Regions from separate parts of the Arthrobacter sp. TJ-238 genome, predicted to be linked through region 1. Evidence: riboswitches for the same ligand, from Rfam matches in the RefSeq annotation. Region 1 holds a riboswitch; each other region holds the start of a gene.
The links. A riboswitch is a leader RNA that binds a small molecule or an ion and turns the genes downstream of it on or off. The one in region 1 is predicted to bind cyclic di-AMP.
Positions count from the first base shown of each region.

Region 2: another riboswitch for cyclic di-AMP. It lies ahead of AC4D2O_RS13430 (C40 family peptidase); the one in region 1 lies ahead of AC4D2O_RS03585 (NlpC/P60 family protein).
Region 3: another riboswitch for cyclic di-AMP. It lies ahead of AC4D2O_RS09050 (M23 family metallopeptidase); the one in region 1 lies ahead of AC4D2O_RS03585 (NlpC/P60 family protein).

Region 1 is NZ_JBZCNH010000002.1:46,425-51,367, reverse strand. It holds gene AC4D2O_RS03590 (NlpC/P60 family protein) at 1-809, opposite strand, end outside; gene AC4D2O_RS03585 (NlpC/P60 family protein) at 835-1,755, opposite strand; cyclic di-AMP (ydaO/yuaA leader) riboswitch at 1,761-1,913, opposite strand; gene AC4D2O_RS03580 (iron-dependent transcriptional repressor DtxR) at 2,096-2,794, opposite strand; gene serC (phosphoserine transaminase) at 3,038-4,162, shown strand; partial or broken gene AC4D2O_RS03570 (DUF222 domain-containing protein) at 4,400-4,705, shown strand; gene AC4D2O_RS03565 (MFS transporter) at 4,859-4,943, opposite strand, start outside.
Region 2 is NZ_JBZCNH010000006.1:5,814-10,756, reverse strand. It holds gene AC4D2O_RS13445 (alpha/beta fold hydrolase) at 1-1,344, shown strand, start outside; gene AC4D2O_RS13440 (NAD-dependent epimerase/dehydratase family protein) at 1,341-2,309, shown strand; gene AC4D2O_RS13435 (VOC family protein) at 2,329-2,748, opposite strand; gene AC4D2O_RS13430 (C40 family peptidase) at 2,884-3,741, opposite strand; cyclic di-AMP (ydaO/yuaA leader) riboswitch at 3,744-3,920, opposite strand; gene mutM (bifunctional DNA-formamidopyrimidine glycosylase/DNA-(apurinic or apyrimidinic site) lyase) at 4,059-4,943, opposite strand, start outside.
Region 3 is NZ_JBZCNH010000004.1:34,853-39,795, reverse strand. It holds gene AC4D2O_RS09055 (diacylglycerol/lipid kinase family protein) at 1-641, shown strand, start outside; gene AC4D2O_RS09050 (M23 family metallopeptidase) at 688-1,887, opposite strand; cyclic di-AMP (ydaO/yuaA leader) riboswitch at 1,891-2,116, opposite strand; gene AC4D2O_RS09045 (siderophore-interacting protein) at 2,280-3,332, opposite strand; gene AC4D2O_RS09040 (ABC transporter ATP-binding protein) at 3,329-4,285, opposite strand; gene AC4D2O_RS09035 (FecCD family ABC transporter permease) at 4,306-4,943, opposite strand, start outside.

The DNA.
Region 1 (4,943 bases):
GCCATGCCCATGCCGCCGTCGGCGTAGTAGATGAGGTCTCCGGGGATGGCCTCGCCGGCGCTGACGGTGCGCCCCAGGGAGAGGTAGCCTGCCGGCCAGCCGTGGAAGTTGATGCCTGCGGCGGCGAGCGAGTTGCTGGCCAGGCGGGTGCAGTCCTGCGTGACGCCCAGCTGGCCCTTGGCCGCTGCGGCGATCGTCGCGGCGACGCCCGACGACGCGACGGGAGCAGCGGGGGCTGCCGGTGCCGGGGCGACCGGAGCGGCGGCTGCCGCCGGGGCGGCGACGGGTGCCGGAGCCTTCGTGGCCACGGGAGCTGCGGCCTGGACGGCCGCGGGGGCCTCGACGGCGGCGACGGGCGCTGCGGCCACGGGGGCCTCGACGACGGGGGCCTCGACGACGGGCGCTTCGACGACGGGGGCCTCGACGACGGGCGCTTCGACGACGGGGGCCTCGACGACGGGCGCTTCGACGACGGGGGCCTCGACGGCGGGAGCCGGCTCGACGACGGGCTTCGCATTGACCTTGACCGCGGTCCTGTTGAAGGACACGACGGGCCCGGCGGGTGCGACGACGGCCGCGCGGGCCGAGGCGAGGGAGACGCTGGACGCCGCGACGTCGCGCTGGGGCTGGAGGTCGGCCGCGTTGGCGGCGACACCGCTGGACAGGACGAGGCCCGAAGCGGCGACGATGACGGCCGCCTGGCGGCCCATCCCGGTCGCGTTCGAGGTGACTGCTTTGGCGAGTTCGGAGAAGCCGGTGGCGGACCGCGCTTCTGCTCTATGGCGTGCGGGCATGACGGATGAAGGCATGGGGGATAACTCCAGGTGTGTGTTTCTAGCGGACGCGGACGAAGCTGGCGCCGGGCAGGTCGGCCAGGAAGTGGAGGCCGGTGTTCATACCGTTCAGGCCGCCACTGATGACCTGGCCGTTGCCGACGTAGATGGCCACGTGGCCGCCGGTGATCACGAGATCGCCGGGGGCGGGGCTGCTGACGACGTCGCCGAACTGGAAGAACTGGCCCGGGGCGAGATCGCCTACGGACTTGCCGACCGAGCGCAGTGCCTTCTCGACCATGGCGGTGCAGTCCTGGGCGACGCCGATCTGGGCGTACGCCGAGCCGACCAGGCCGGCAGCGACGCCGGAGGACGGGGCGGGAGCAGGAGTGGGCTTGGGAGCGGGAGCGGGAGCCGGTGCGACGGCGGCGGGCGCTGCGGCCGGTGCCACGGGAGCGGGAGCGGGAGCCGGTGCGACGGCGGCGGGCGCTGCGGCCGGTGCCACGGGAGCCGGTGCGGCGACGGGGGCCGGTGCCACGGGAGCCGGTGCGGCGACGGCAGCCACGGCGGGAGCGGCCGGCGCTGCGACCGGAACGACGGCGACGGGCGCTGCGACCGGGGCCGGCGCGGCGGGTGCCTGCTCCTCGACCACGGGAGCGGGCGCCTCGACGACGGGCTCGGGGGCGGCGGTGACCTCGACGGCCACGCGGTCGAAGGAGACCGTGGCGGTGGCGGGGACGGTGACCTCGGCCGAGACGACCCGGCTCACGGTCAACGCCGTGGAGGACGCTACTTCGCGCTCTGCGGGGGTGGCCCCGTGGGCCGGGAGGCCGGCGGTGAGGACGAGGCCCGAAGCGGCGACGATGACGGCTGCCTGGCGGCCGACCGATCCGGCGTTGGAGGTGACTGCAGTGGACAGGTTCGTCAGCGCACTGACGTTCCGGGCCGCACGGTGGCGGCCCAATGAAGAGCTATTGGACACGTTGGATTGCCTCTCCCAACGCCTGCGAGGTGAGCTGTCGGATTCGGATGGGAGTCACCCGGCCGCTGCGTGAAGCAGCGACTTAACCCCAAGGATTTCGGTTACGAAACCCAGAAATTGGTTCCCCCGCCTCTGCCATGCGATGGTGCGGACGGACCTCGAGCAATGGCAGAGCTAGGCGATTTGCAGGAGGGTGCCGGATCTAGAGCGAATTTGGCACGAGATGAAAGCTACCTCACAACCACCCGTTTGTCACGTTACGATCACGAAATGGTGTGTTCTTGGTGACGACGCCGGTTCGGAGGACCTTCTGCACACCCGCGCGGCGGCGGCCGAGTCCTCAGGCGGCGACGGAGACGAACACGTGCGAGGCCACCTCGGGCGGCAGTTCCAGGGCTCCCTCGACCCCCGGGACGCGGACGGACACGTAGTCACCCACGGATTCGAGATTGAGCTGCGCTCCGGGACGGAGGCCGCCCTCGTCGAGCTGCGTGAGCAGTTCAGGATCCACCTGGATCGGCTCGGCGAGGCGCACCAGGGTGACCTGCTTCCCGGGTGCATACGTGCCCATGGCGGACAGCAGGGTCACCACGCCGTCGGTGAACCGCTCGGACTCGATCCCGCCGATGGCCGCGAGTCCGGGGATCGGGTTGCCGTACGGCGATTCGGAGGGCTTGCCGAGGAGCTCGTAGAGCCGCCGCTCCACCCGCTCGCTCATCACGTGCTCCCAGCGGCAGGCCTCGTCGTGGACGTAGGCCCAGTCGAGACCGATGACGTCGCTGAGCAGCCGCTCGGCCAGACGGTGCTTCCTCATGACGCCCGTGGCCCTGTGGCGGCCCAGTTCGGTGAGCTCGAGGTGCCGGTCACCGGAGACGACCACGAGACCGTCACGCTCCATGCGGCCGATGGTCTGGGAGACGGTCGGACCCGAGTGGCGAAGGCGCTCGGCGATGCGCGCGCGGAGGGCGACGATGTTCTCTTCCTCGAGTTCAAGGATGGTCCGCAGGTACATCTCAGTGGTGTCGATGAGGTCCGTCATGCGGTTCAGCTCCTTGGTGCGGTGCGGGTGCGCGGCTGGAATGCCTCACGCCGGTGAGGCAGGCCAAAGCCGCCACGGACTGCTCCGCCCCACGCCCCCCAAGGTTAACCCATGGCGCAACGGCCCCGGCAATCGGGCGGAGCGCGGTCAGGGCGGCTTCCCGCAGCCGGTTAACAAATGGAGGGCCCGGGACCGCTGGGGCAGAATGAGGCCGTACCTGCCGCCCAACAGCTGGAGCATCGCATGAGTGACTCGCCCCGTATTCCCGACCACCTCCTGCCCTCGGACGGCCGTTTCGGCGCGGGCCCGTCGAAGGTCAGGAGCGGCCAGGTGGACGCGCTCGTGGGGGCGGGGCGGTCGCTGCTCGGGACCTCGCACCGGCAGGCTCCTGTCCGGGACCTCGTCGGCCGGGTCCGGACGGGTCTCAGCACGTTCTTCGGCGCCCCCGACGGGTACGAGGTGGTCCTCGGCGTCGGCGGCTCCACCGCGTTCTGGGACGTCGCCACGTTCGGGCTCGTCGAGCGGAAGGCGCAGCACCTGTCTTTCGGCGAGTTCGGCTCGAAGTTCGCCTCCGCGACGACGAAGGCGCCGTTCCTGGAGGCGTCCTCCGTCATCACGTCGGAACCCGGCACACGCCCGGATCCTGTCGCGGAGGCCGGCGTGGACACCTACGCCTGGCCGCAGAACGAGACGTCCACCGGTGTCGCCGCTCCGGTCCGGAGGATCGACGGCGCCGACAACGGCGCACTCGTGGTCGTCGACGCGACCTCCGCAGCAGGCGGGCTCGACGTGGACGTGGCGCAGGCCGATGTCTACTACTTCGCGCCGCAGAAGAACTTCGCGTCCGACGGCGGCCTGTGGCTGGGGCTCTTCTCCCCCGCCGCACTCGAACGCGCCGCGCGGGTCGATGCCGGCGACCGATGGATCCCGGATTTCCTGAACCTCCAGACCGCCATCGACAACTCGCGCCTGAACCAGACCTACAACACGCCGTCGCTGTCCACGCTCGTGACGCTCGATGCCCAGGTGCAGTGGCTCAACGCGCAGGGCGGACTGCCCTTCGCGACCGCACGGACGGCGGATTCGGCGGGGCGCCTGTACCGCTGGGCCGAGGCGTCCGCCGTCGCCCGCCCGTATGTCGCCCGTCCCGAAGACCGCTCGAACGTGATCGTGACCGTGGATTTCGACGACGCCGTGGATGCAGCACGCATCGCCGCGATCCTCCGGGCCAACGGGATCGTCGACGTGGAGCCCTATCGCAAGCTGGGCCGCAACCAGCTCAGGGTCGCCACGTTCGTGGCGATCGAGCCCGACGACGTCTCGGCCCTGATCGCCTGCATCGATCACGTCGTCGAGAATCTGCTCTAGGGCCGGTCGTCCACAGGCCCGCGCTATGGGGACGACATCGCGTGACTACTCCTCCACAGTCACGTCCCGCTCTGCGGAATAGAACATGTGTTCCATGAAATGGAGCCATGGCCGTCGCACCGACCGAACCGCTGACGCGGGCAGGCGGTTCGCTGGGTTCGGCGCGCTCGGCCCTAGCCGACTGTGCGCGCGCCCTGGGCCGTCGGCACCATGTCCTGTCCAGGACCGAGGCCCGCGATCTCGTCGTGGAGGTCGAGAACGTGTCCAGGATCGTCGATCACCTGCAGATCCGCCCTGGCCGCGGTCGTACTGCCCGGCCTGTCCGGCCCCGGCCTCCCGGCAACTGGCGGACACCGCCCACAGGTCATGGTGACGATCGCCCACCAGGATCTCGTCGGCATGACCGAGCAGGCCGGCTCCACCGGGTTCTCGGTACAGGCCAGTGCCCGTACCATCAGGAAGCTCGCCTGCGACGCCGACCTCATCCCGGTGGTCCTGGGCGGAAGCGGCCAGGTGCTGGATCTCGGACGGACCGCGGCGAAACCTGTTCCGGCAGGCAGGGCAGGTCATCGATGCGGACGTCACGCATCGATGACCTGCCCGTTCCGACCGACCCGGACCAGCCGAACCGGTAGGTCCCCGTGGTGGGCGTCGATGATGGATCATCGACGGGCGTGGCGTGCAGCGCCGGAAACCCTACGGCGCGTTGTCGCCGGCTCCGGCTTCGTGGTCGAGACGCAGGCGGCGCGGTGCGGACCGGTCGTAGCGCAGCCGCACCTCG
Region 2 (4,943 bases), on a different contig from region 1:
GGCGCAGCGCCCGACGTCGTGATCGGCATCGAGCGGGCACTCCTCGCCGCCCGCGCCTTCGGGTGGCCCGGCCGCCGCATCGGCGTGGGACCCCTCCCGGCGGCGAAGCGGAGGGCGCTGCACGTGGAGGCCTCCCTCGGCGACCTCCGCGCCGCCCATCCCGTCCCGGACGTCCCGGCGCCCGATGCCGACGCCGACGCAGCGATCCTGTTCACCTCGGGTTCCACCGGTCCCGCCAAGGGCGTGGTCTACACGCACCGGCAGCTCTCCGCGATGCGTGACGCCGTCGAGCGCACCCTCGGCCTGGGACCGGGAACGGCGCTCGTGGCCGGGTTCGCGCCCTTCGCCCTCCTCGGGCCCGCACTCGGTGCGACGTCCGTGACCCCGGCCATGGACGTGACCGCCCCGCGGACGCTGACGGCCCGGGCGCTGGCCGCCGCCGCCGGCGCCGTCGACGCTACCGTCGTGTTCGCCTCGCCTGCGGCCCTGCGGAACGTCCTGGCGACGTCGTCGGACCTCGACGCCGACGGCCGACGCGCCCTCGGCCGGATCTCCCTCCTGCTGTCGGCCGGTGCGCCGATCCCCGTCCCGCTGCTCGACGCCGTCCAGTCCCTCGTGCCCGCAGCCGCCCTCCACACGCCCTACGGGATGACGGAGTCCCTCCTCGTCGCGGACATCGACCTGGACGGCATCCGGGCCGCCGCGGCGTCTTCTGCGGAGGGCGCAGGGAACGGCGTCTGCGTGGGCTTGCCCGTCCACGGGGCCCGCGTGGCCGTCAGCCCGCTCGACGGCGCCGGCGCGGCGACCGGCGCACCCGCCGCGACGCCCGGTGTCACGGGTGAGATCCTCGTCGACGCCCCGCACGTCCGGGACCGGTACTTCCGGCTGTGGCGGACGCAGCAGGACGCGGCACGGACCGGACCGTGGCACCGCACGGGCGACGTGGGCCACTTCGACGCCGGGGGGCGCCTGTGGGTCGAGGGTCGGCTGGGCCACGTCATCACCTCCGCCGCCGGCGTCCTGACGCCCGTCGGGCTCGAGCAGGCGCTGGAGACACTGGACGGTGTCCGCCTGGCCGCCGTCGTCGGCGTCGGCCCCGCCGGCACGCAGGCCGTCGTCGCGGTCCTCGAGACCGACACGGCGGGACGGCGTCCGCGCCTCGCGGACGCCCCGCTGGCCGCCGCCGCCCGCACGGCGGCGCGTGGGCTCGGCGTCGACCTCGCGGCCGTGATCGCGGTCCCCGCACTGCCCGTCGACGTCCGCCACAACGCGAAGATCGACCGCACCCGGATCGCCGCGTGGAGCGGCCGCTTCCTGTCCGGCGGGCGGGCGGGCTCCCTGTGACGGTCCTCGTGACCGGCGCGAGCGGCATGCTCGGGCGCGCCGTCGCGCAGCACCTGCTCGCCGACGGGCTCGACGTGCGGTGCTTCCAGCGCCGCCCCTCCGGCGTCCCGGGCGCACAGGACTCCCTCGGGTCCATCGAGGACGCGGATGCCGTCACAGCCGCGGTGCGCGGGTGCACGGCGGTGATCCACCTGGCGGCGAAGGTCTCCTTCACGGGCACCGCAGAGGAGTTCGACCGCGTCAACGTCGAGGGCACGAGGCGCCTGCTCGACGCGGCGCAGGACGCCGGCGCGACCGACGTCGTGCAGGTCTCCTCCCCCTCGGTCGCCCACGACGGGTCGTCCCTCGTCGGCGCTCCTGCCGGCCCCGCCGATCCTGCCTCTGCGCGCGGCGACTACGCGAGGACGAAGGCAGCCGCGGAGCTGCTGGCACTCGACCGCTCCGGGCCGGGCTTCCGCGTCGCCGCGGTGCGCCCGCACATCGTGTGGGGTCCGGGCGACACGCAGCTCGTCGAACGCGTCATCGACCGGGCGCGCCGCCGCCGCCTGCCCCTGCTCGACGGCGGCACCGCCCTCATCGACACGACCTACGTGGACAACGCGGCCTCGGGGATCGTCGCCTGCCTGCGACGCATGGACGCCGCCCAGGGTCGGGCCTTCGTGGTCACGAACGGCGAGCCGCGCCCCATCGCGGAGCTCGTGGCCGGCATCTGCCGCGCGGGCGGGGAGGCGCCACCGGCATGGTCGGTACCCGGAGCGCTCGCCCGAGGCGCGGGAGCGGTGATCGAGCGCGCCTGGCGCGCCGCGGGCCGCACCGAGGAGCCCCCCATGACCCGCTTCCTGGCCGAACAGCTCTCGACCGCGCACTGGTTCGACCAGCGGCGCACGCGCGAGGTCCTCGGCTGGGAGCCGGACGTCAGCATCGACGAGGGTTTCGAGCGGCTGGCCCGGCACTACTCGCGCTAGGGGCTCCGGCGCGTCACGCTCAGGCCCTCCGTGCAGCCAGGACCTCGAGGTAGTGCGGATTGTGCATGATGCCGAGCACGTTGCCGAAGGGGTCCACCACGGACGCCGTCGTGAACCCGCCGGTCCCGCGTTCCGTCACCGCCTCGTATTCGGTGGCGCCTAGCCGGAGCAGCCTGTCCAGCGTGCCGGTCAGGTCGTCGACGTGCCAGAACATGACGGCGCCACCCGGCCCGAGGGACGCCCCGGAGGGCCCGTACCTCCGGTCGATGAACCCGAGCTCGTCCTCGTCGTCACCCACCCGGAACTCGAGGTAGGCGGGAGGCTCGGGGGGCGGCGGGAAGGCGTAGTACGGCGCTGTCCCCAGCAGTTCCGTGTACCAGTCGCGGGCGGCGGCGAGATCGTCGGCGTAGAAGGTGACGGTGGCGAATCCTCGAAACATCGGTGCTCCTCCGGGTAGGCGTGACCCGCCGGAATGTACACCCGAAGCCGGGTACGGCAAAGGGCGGGGTGCAAGCACCCCGCCCTTTGCGTGTCGCGACCGGCGTCTGCCGCCGGTCTGCGCCGTCTGTCCGCTCTAGCGGGTGTAGTAACCGTCCACCGACATGACGTTGACCGAGTGCACCTGGGTGCCCTGCGACGGGTTCAGCGCGCTGACCATCTGGCCGTCGCCGAGGTAGATCCCGACGTGGCTGCCACCGTTCTGGCTCACCAGGTCACCCGGCTGGGGGGTGCTGGTGGGCGTCATGGCGGCGAACTGCGCCCACGTGGTGCGGGGCAGGTTGATGCCCTGCTGTGCGTAGGCCCACTGGACGAAGCCTGAGCAGTCCCAGGCGCCGTAGGCGGTGCCGCCGAAGACGTAGCCCGAGCCGACACCCTGCATCGCCGTGCCGACGATCCCGGGGAGCGAGGCCGCCCTCGGCGCGATGGAGGCGGCGGACTGCGTGCTGAGTCCAATGGAGTTGCCCGGGGTCGCCGTGGTGCTCGCGAGCACTGCCTGCGCGGGCGCTGCCTGTGCGGCCACGGACTGTGCGGGCACCGACTGAGCGGAGTACTGCTGCGGGGCGGCGGAACCGCCCAGCGAGATGGACTGCCCGGGGTAGATGACCGAGGCGTAGCCGAGGCCGTTGGCCGCGAACAGCGCATCGAGGCTGACGCCGTGCGAGGAGGCGATGCTGCCGAGCGTGTCGCCGGCCTGCACGGTGTAGGTGCCGGCCGCGGTGGTGCTCGCGGTGGACTGCTGGGTGTCGGTGCTGATCTCACCGGCTGCGCTGGCGGGAAGTGCCGCGCCGAACAGGAGGCCGGACGCGGTGACGACGACCGCGGCGGGCTTGCCGGCGACGGACGCGGTCGCAGTGACGGCGCGTGAGGCCGTGACGAGGGGGTTGGTGCGCGTGGGGACGGCCCGGTGGCGCGCGATATGGCTCTTGGACATGCTGTTGCCTTTCCCAAAGCCTGCGAAGTTAGCTGTCGGGTTCGGATGGGACATCCGGACACGCACCTGCCGACCAACGCCCCCAGGCTGGTCAACGCGTGTCTTTACCCCTAGGACTCGTTGAAGAGTCCGCTACTGGTTCCCCCGCCCCTGTCGAATGGTTTGTGCGAACGGTTCATCCTCATCGACAGGGTTCGGCTGAAAGAGGATGAGTGCCCCGCCGTGGTGGCGCGGGCACGGCTTCAACGGTACGCGAGAGGTCCCGGATTGTCACGTTTGGATCACGAGGGAAAGATCACGTCACTGGCCCGGGGAGGCTACGTCCTCGCGTTGCGTGGTCTCGGCTGGCAGTGCGGGCAGAGGTAGGAGGACCGGTTCATGAAGGACTCCCGGCGGATCAGCGTGTGCCGGCCCTCGTCCGCGCAACGGCGGCACGGCTGGCCGCCGCGCCCGTAGGCCTCGAGATCCCGCGCGAAGTAGCCCGAGGCACCGTTGACATTCACGTAGAGGGCGTCGAAGCTCGTGCCCCCGGCCGCCAGGGCGCGGGTCATCACACCGGTGGCCGCCTCGATGATCCGCCGGGTGTCCGGGCGCCGCAGGGTGTCGGTGGGCCGGGCGTAGTGGAAACGGGCCGCCCACAGGGCCTCGTCGGCGTAGATGTTGCCGATGCCGGAGACGAGCCCCTGATCGAGCAGCGCGCGCTTGAGTCCGGTCCTGCGGGCGCGAAGGCGCCGGTGGAAGGCCTCGGGGTCGAAAGCGGGGTCGAGGAGGTCGCGTGCGATGTGGGCGGCCTGGTGCGGCACGAGGGGCAGGCTGCCCTCCCCCAGCCCTCCCGGGTGACCGTCCCCGGTGGGCTGCAGGTCGGCGACGAACATGCCGCCGAAGATGCGCTGGTCCACGAAACGCAGCTCGGCGGGCAGCGGCACGCCCTCCTCGTCGAGCGCGGCGGAGAGGGTCAGGCGTACCTTGAGATGCTTCTCGCGCGGCGCGGCGGGTTCCTCGATGAGGAGCTGCCCGCTCATGCCGAGGTGCGCCATCAGTGCGACGTGCGGCGGGGTGTCCGCGCCGGCTGCATCTTCCAGAACGAGCCAGAGGAACTTCCCGCGGCGCACCACGTCGGTGACGCGCGCCCCGGTGACGTTGCCGACGAAGTCCTCGACGCCGTCGACGTGCCGCCGGAGCGACCGGGCGTCGACCACGTC
Region 3 (4,943 bases), on a different contig from region 1:
TCGACGATCCGGATGCCGCCGTCGAGTCCGCTTTCCGCGGGACGGAGCGGACCATCGACGTCGTGCACGTCACCGTCGACCGCGCCCAGGACGCCCACGTGTTCCTGGTCATGGCGGGGATCGGCTACGACGCCGCCATCATGTCCGACACGCGGGATGATCTGAAGGACAAGGTCGGCTGGCTCGCCTATGTGGACGCCGGGATCAGGAACCTGCCCGGCAGGCCCTCGCGCACCACCATCTCCGTGAACGGGGGCAAGCCCTTCGAGCGCCGCCTGCGCAGCGTCATGGGCGGCAACTGCGGGAAGATCATGGGCGGCCTGGAGATCTTCCCCGGCGCCAGGATCGACGACGGCCTCATGGACCTCATGACCGTGGCACCCAAGGGCAGGCTCGGGTGGCTGGCCGTCGTGGGCAAGCTGGTCGCGCGCGGCAAGGGCAGGAGCAAGGACCCGTCGCTGGAGTACTTCCAGTGCCGCACCGCCGAGATCACGCTGCGTGAGCCGCTCGAGGTGCAACTCGACGGCGACGCCCTCGGCAAGGCGACGCACATGGCCTTCGAGGTCAGGCCGGACTCGCTCCGCCTGCGGATGCCGCTCGGTTACAAGGATCCCGCCGTCGTGAGCGAACCGCTGCCCTGACGGGGCCTCCGGCAGCTGCGGCCCACGCGCCGCCGGCTGCCCCCGGTCACAGCCAGGGCTGCGGGTCGACCTTCTCGTCGTGGACCAGAACCTCGAAGTGGAGGTGGCACCCCGTGGAGTTGCCGGTGCTGCCGACGGCGCCGAGGGGGTCACCGCGCTTCACAGTGGTGCCGGCGGGCGCCTCGAGGGCGCTCATGTGGTTGTAGGTGGTCTTCAGCCCGTCGCCGTGGTCGATCACGATGCGCTGTCCTCCGCCGTAGGCGTGCCAGCCCGAGTCGACGACCGTCCCGGCGTCCACGGCCTTCACCGGGGTGCCGCAGGCGCTGGCGTAGTCGACGCCCGTGTGGAGCTCCGTCCCGAAACCGCCCATGGGGTTGACCCTGTACCCGAAGGTCGAGGCGACCGTCGGGGACTCCACCGGGGCGCTGAAGGCCTTGCGTTCCTTCGCTGCCGGTGCGAGGGAGGCCGAGAGCGCCCGCGCACTCGCGATGCTCGGGGCGATGCCTTCGGCGGCGGGCCCCGCAGCCTCGAGGCCGAAGGTCACCGTGGCTCCCACGGGCGCGGTGACGGCCTGCGATACGCCGGATGCGGGGGCAGCGTCCGCACCGTCGGCAGGAGCCGAGGTGGCCGACGGCGCGACGGCGCCCATCAGCAGGCCGGCCGAGGCCAGGACGATGCCGGCGGTGGCGGCGCTGTCCCGGAGGCGGGTGAGCGACGCAGGGACAGTGCCGCCCCGGGATGCCGTCCGGCGGGTCGCCGGGGGACGCGCGTCCATCCGTCGCTGAACCGGCGACGGCGTGCGTCCGCTGCTGCGGACGCTGCGGCGCGACGGCAGGGACACGGTGGCATTGTCGGCCTCGGCGGCGTCGTCGACGGCGTCGATGGCGTCGACGGCGTCATCGACAGGGATGTCGCGCGCGGCCCGCTCCCGGGCCCGGAGTTCGCGGCGGGTCAGCGGTGCGGAAGTGCTGGGACGCGGCGCATCCCCGGAAGGAGTCGGGACTGCGGCGGGCGCGGACGCATCGGGTCCCGGCTCCACGGGCGCGACGCCTCGGGTCGGCGCGAGAATGGACGGTGCAGCCGGCGAGGAGGCCGCGAAGAAGGGGCTGTGCACCGGGTGGGGCTGCGCACGCAGCGAGCGGCGGTTCGGCGGAGGGGTGTGCGCGGGAAGCTGCGGCGTCGCGTGGTGCTGGTCCGGGCGGGCGCCGGACGCGCGACGGCGCCCGGACATGAGCGTCTGGGTCAACTGCATACCTCTCTCACACGCCCGCGAAGTTAGCTGTCGGATTCGAGCAAGAGTTGACTCGGCCCCCTCGGCGCGGTCCTCGGTGCGGCAGAAGCGCAGGAAGGACCGTGCTGTCGACTATGCGTGAGGGCTTCACCCCGAGGCGGCTCGTGCCGCCGGAATGTGGGTCCTCCACCCCTGTCACAGGTTGTCCAGGCGGTCCGCTGACAGGGTTAGGCGTGCGGACCTGAATTCCACGATGGAGCTTTGACTGCTCAAACATTAGGCGAGGAAAGGCGGAGTTACAATTCCGTTATCCAACCTGTGGACAATTCATGCCATACTTCATCCCGCCATCAGGAATCCTGAGGAAATGTGCGGCAGAACCTGAGTTTCGGCCGCGGAAAGCACTGTCAGGACAGCTCGGCCCGCCCCTTGCGCCAATACCCCATGAAGGCAACCTGTTTCCGGTCCACCCCGACGTCACGCACGAGGTAGCGGCGCAGGCCCCGGACCACGGCGGCCTCGCCCGCGATCCAGGCGTAGAAGGGCTGGGTCCCTGGAGGCCGTTCCGGGTTGACGGTCGATTGCACGATTGCCGCCTCGAGCAGCTGCGGTGTCTCCCAGAGGATGGTCCTGTCGATGTCCACGTCCTCCGGCTCGCTGCCGCCGCTGGCGGTGACCTCTCCGGAGAGGGAGACCCACCCCGGCAGCCGCACCGCGTTCCGGACGGCGGTCTCGAGCAGCTCCCCGTGGGTGCGCCGGCCGCGGGCGAGCCAGGTGATGGAGACCGAGGAGCGCGTGTCGATGTTCTGGAAGTCCGCGCCGTCCGGCACCTCGAGGAACGCATGGCCGCTGATGTCCTCGGGGAGCGACTCGAGGATGGCGCTGATCGCGGGCACTGCGGTCTCGTCGCCGGCGAGGAGCACGTGCTGGGCGAGGCCCGGGCTCCACTCGATGCCCCCGTAGGCACCCGCTGTCGCGCACTGTGCGGCGGCGGAGTTGGGTCCGATGACGCACACCCGGTCCCCGGGCCTTGCCGCTGCAGCCCATTCGGAGGCGGGACCGCCGCGGCCGTCCTCGTCGAGGTGCATCACGAAGTCCACGTCGATCTCCGGCTGCGGGCCCGTGCAGCGCGAGGCGCGCACGGTGTAGGTGCGCATGGAGCCGCGCTCCTCCGCGTCCATGCCGAGCCACAGCTGGTACCAGCTGGACGCAGCCCCGCCGCGCATCATCCCCGCGATGTCCGGGCACGCGCGTCCCGCGGACGGGATGACGATCTTGATCCGGAGGTCGAGGGAGTCCCCGGCGACGCCGAACGACTCCAGGCAGGCGCCGCCGAAGGTGATGCGGCGGAAGTTCGCGGTGAGGTCCTGCACGGCCGTGACGACGACGTCGAACGCCAGCACCATGGGCTCGGTGTCCGCCGCGGTGCGCCGGGCAGTCCTCTGTGTCACATCGGTCATGATGCCTCCATGCGTGCCGGAACGATGTCCTGCGGATTGGATCGGTAGCCGCGTCCCGGCTCACGGCCGGAAGCGGGGTTTCTGGTGGGAACGGCTGCGGGGGCGCCGGCCGGCTCGGCTGCGGGGGCGCCGGCCGGCTCGGCTGCGGGGGCGCCGTGGTGCCTGCCGACGGGCACCACCATCGGCGTACCGGACACGGGGTCCTCGATGATCCGGCAGTCGAGGTGGAACACACCCCGCACCGTCTCCTCGGTGACGACAGCGGACGGCGCGCCCTCGGCGACTATCCGGCCCTCCCGCATGGCGATCAGGTGGTCCGCGTAGCGCGCAGCCAGGTTGAGGTCGTGCAGCACCATGACCACGGTGGTCCCGGAGCGCCGGTTGAGGTCGGTGATGAGGTCCAGCACCTCGATCTGGTGGGTGACGTCGAGGAAGGTGGTGGGCTCGTCGAGCAGGAGGATCCCCGTCTGCTGGGCGAGCGCCATCGCGATCCAGACGCGCTGGCGCTGCCCGCCGCTCAGCTCGTCCACGGTGCGGTCCGCGAGGGACAGCGTGTCCGTGGCCTCGAGCGCGCCCGCCACGGCGGCGTCGTCCTCCGGGGTCCACTGGCGGAACCAGCCCTGGTGCGGGTAGCGCCCGCGGCCTACGAGATCGGCGACGGTGATGCCGTCCGGGGCCACCGGGGTCTGCGGCAGGAGACCGAGCAGGCGGGCAACGGCCTTCGTGGACTGCGTGGCGATGTCCGCGCCGTTGAGCAGCACGGTGCCCTCGACGGGCTTGAGCAGGCGTGCGAGCCCCCGCAGCAGCGTCGACTTGCCGCACGCGTTGGCGCCGACGATCACCGTGACCTTCCCGGCGGGCAGCGAGACGGAGAGCCCGTCGACGACGGTCCGCTCGCCGTAGGCGAGCGTGATCCCGGCGGCGGACAGCGTGGCCGCCGCTCCCGGATCCATCGGTGGGCGTGGAGCCATGGTCAGCCTCCCTGGCCGGAACGGTTGGCGGTGGCGAGCAGCCACAGCAGGAACGGCGCACCGAGGGCGCCCGTGACGATGCCGACCGGCAGTGACGTCCCGGGCACGAGGTTCGCGGCGACGAAGTCCGCGCCCAGCACGATGACCGCGCCGACGAGGGCCGCCATGGCCAGCGACGGCCGGTTGCCGAGCAGGCGGCGGGCGATCGGCCCGGACAGGAACGCGACGGAGGCGACAGGGCCGGCGGCGGCGGTCGCGACGGCAGCGAGGGCCACGGCGGTGGCCATCAGCCCCAGACGGGACGCCTCGACGCGGATCCCGAGTCCCGCGGCGGCGTCGTCGCCCAGTTCCAGGCCGCGGAGGTTGCGCGCGAGGATCGCGGCTGCCGGCAGCAGCACCACGAGCGCGCCGACCAGCACGGTGGCACGGTCCCAGGTGCTCGAGTTGAGCGAGCCGCCGAGCCACAGCACGGCCTCGCTCGCCGTGCGCAGGTCCGTGCGGGTGATGAGGAAGCTCACGACAGCGTGCAGCACCGCGGCGAACCCGATGCCCACGAGGATGAGCCGGTAACCGGCCACTCCCCCGCGCCGCGAGACGAGGTAGATCGCGGCCGCGACCATCAGCGCGCCGAGCAGTGCCG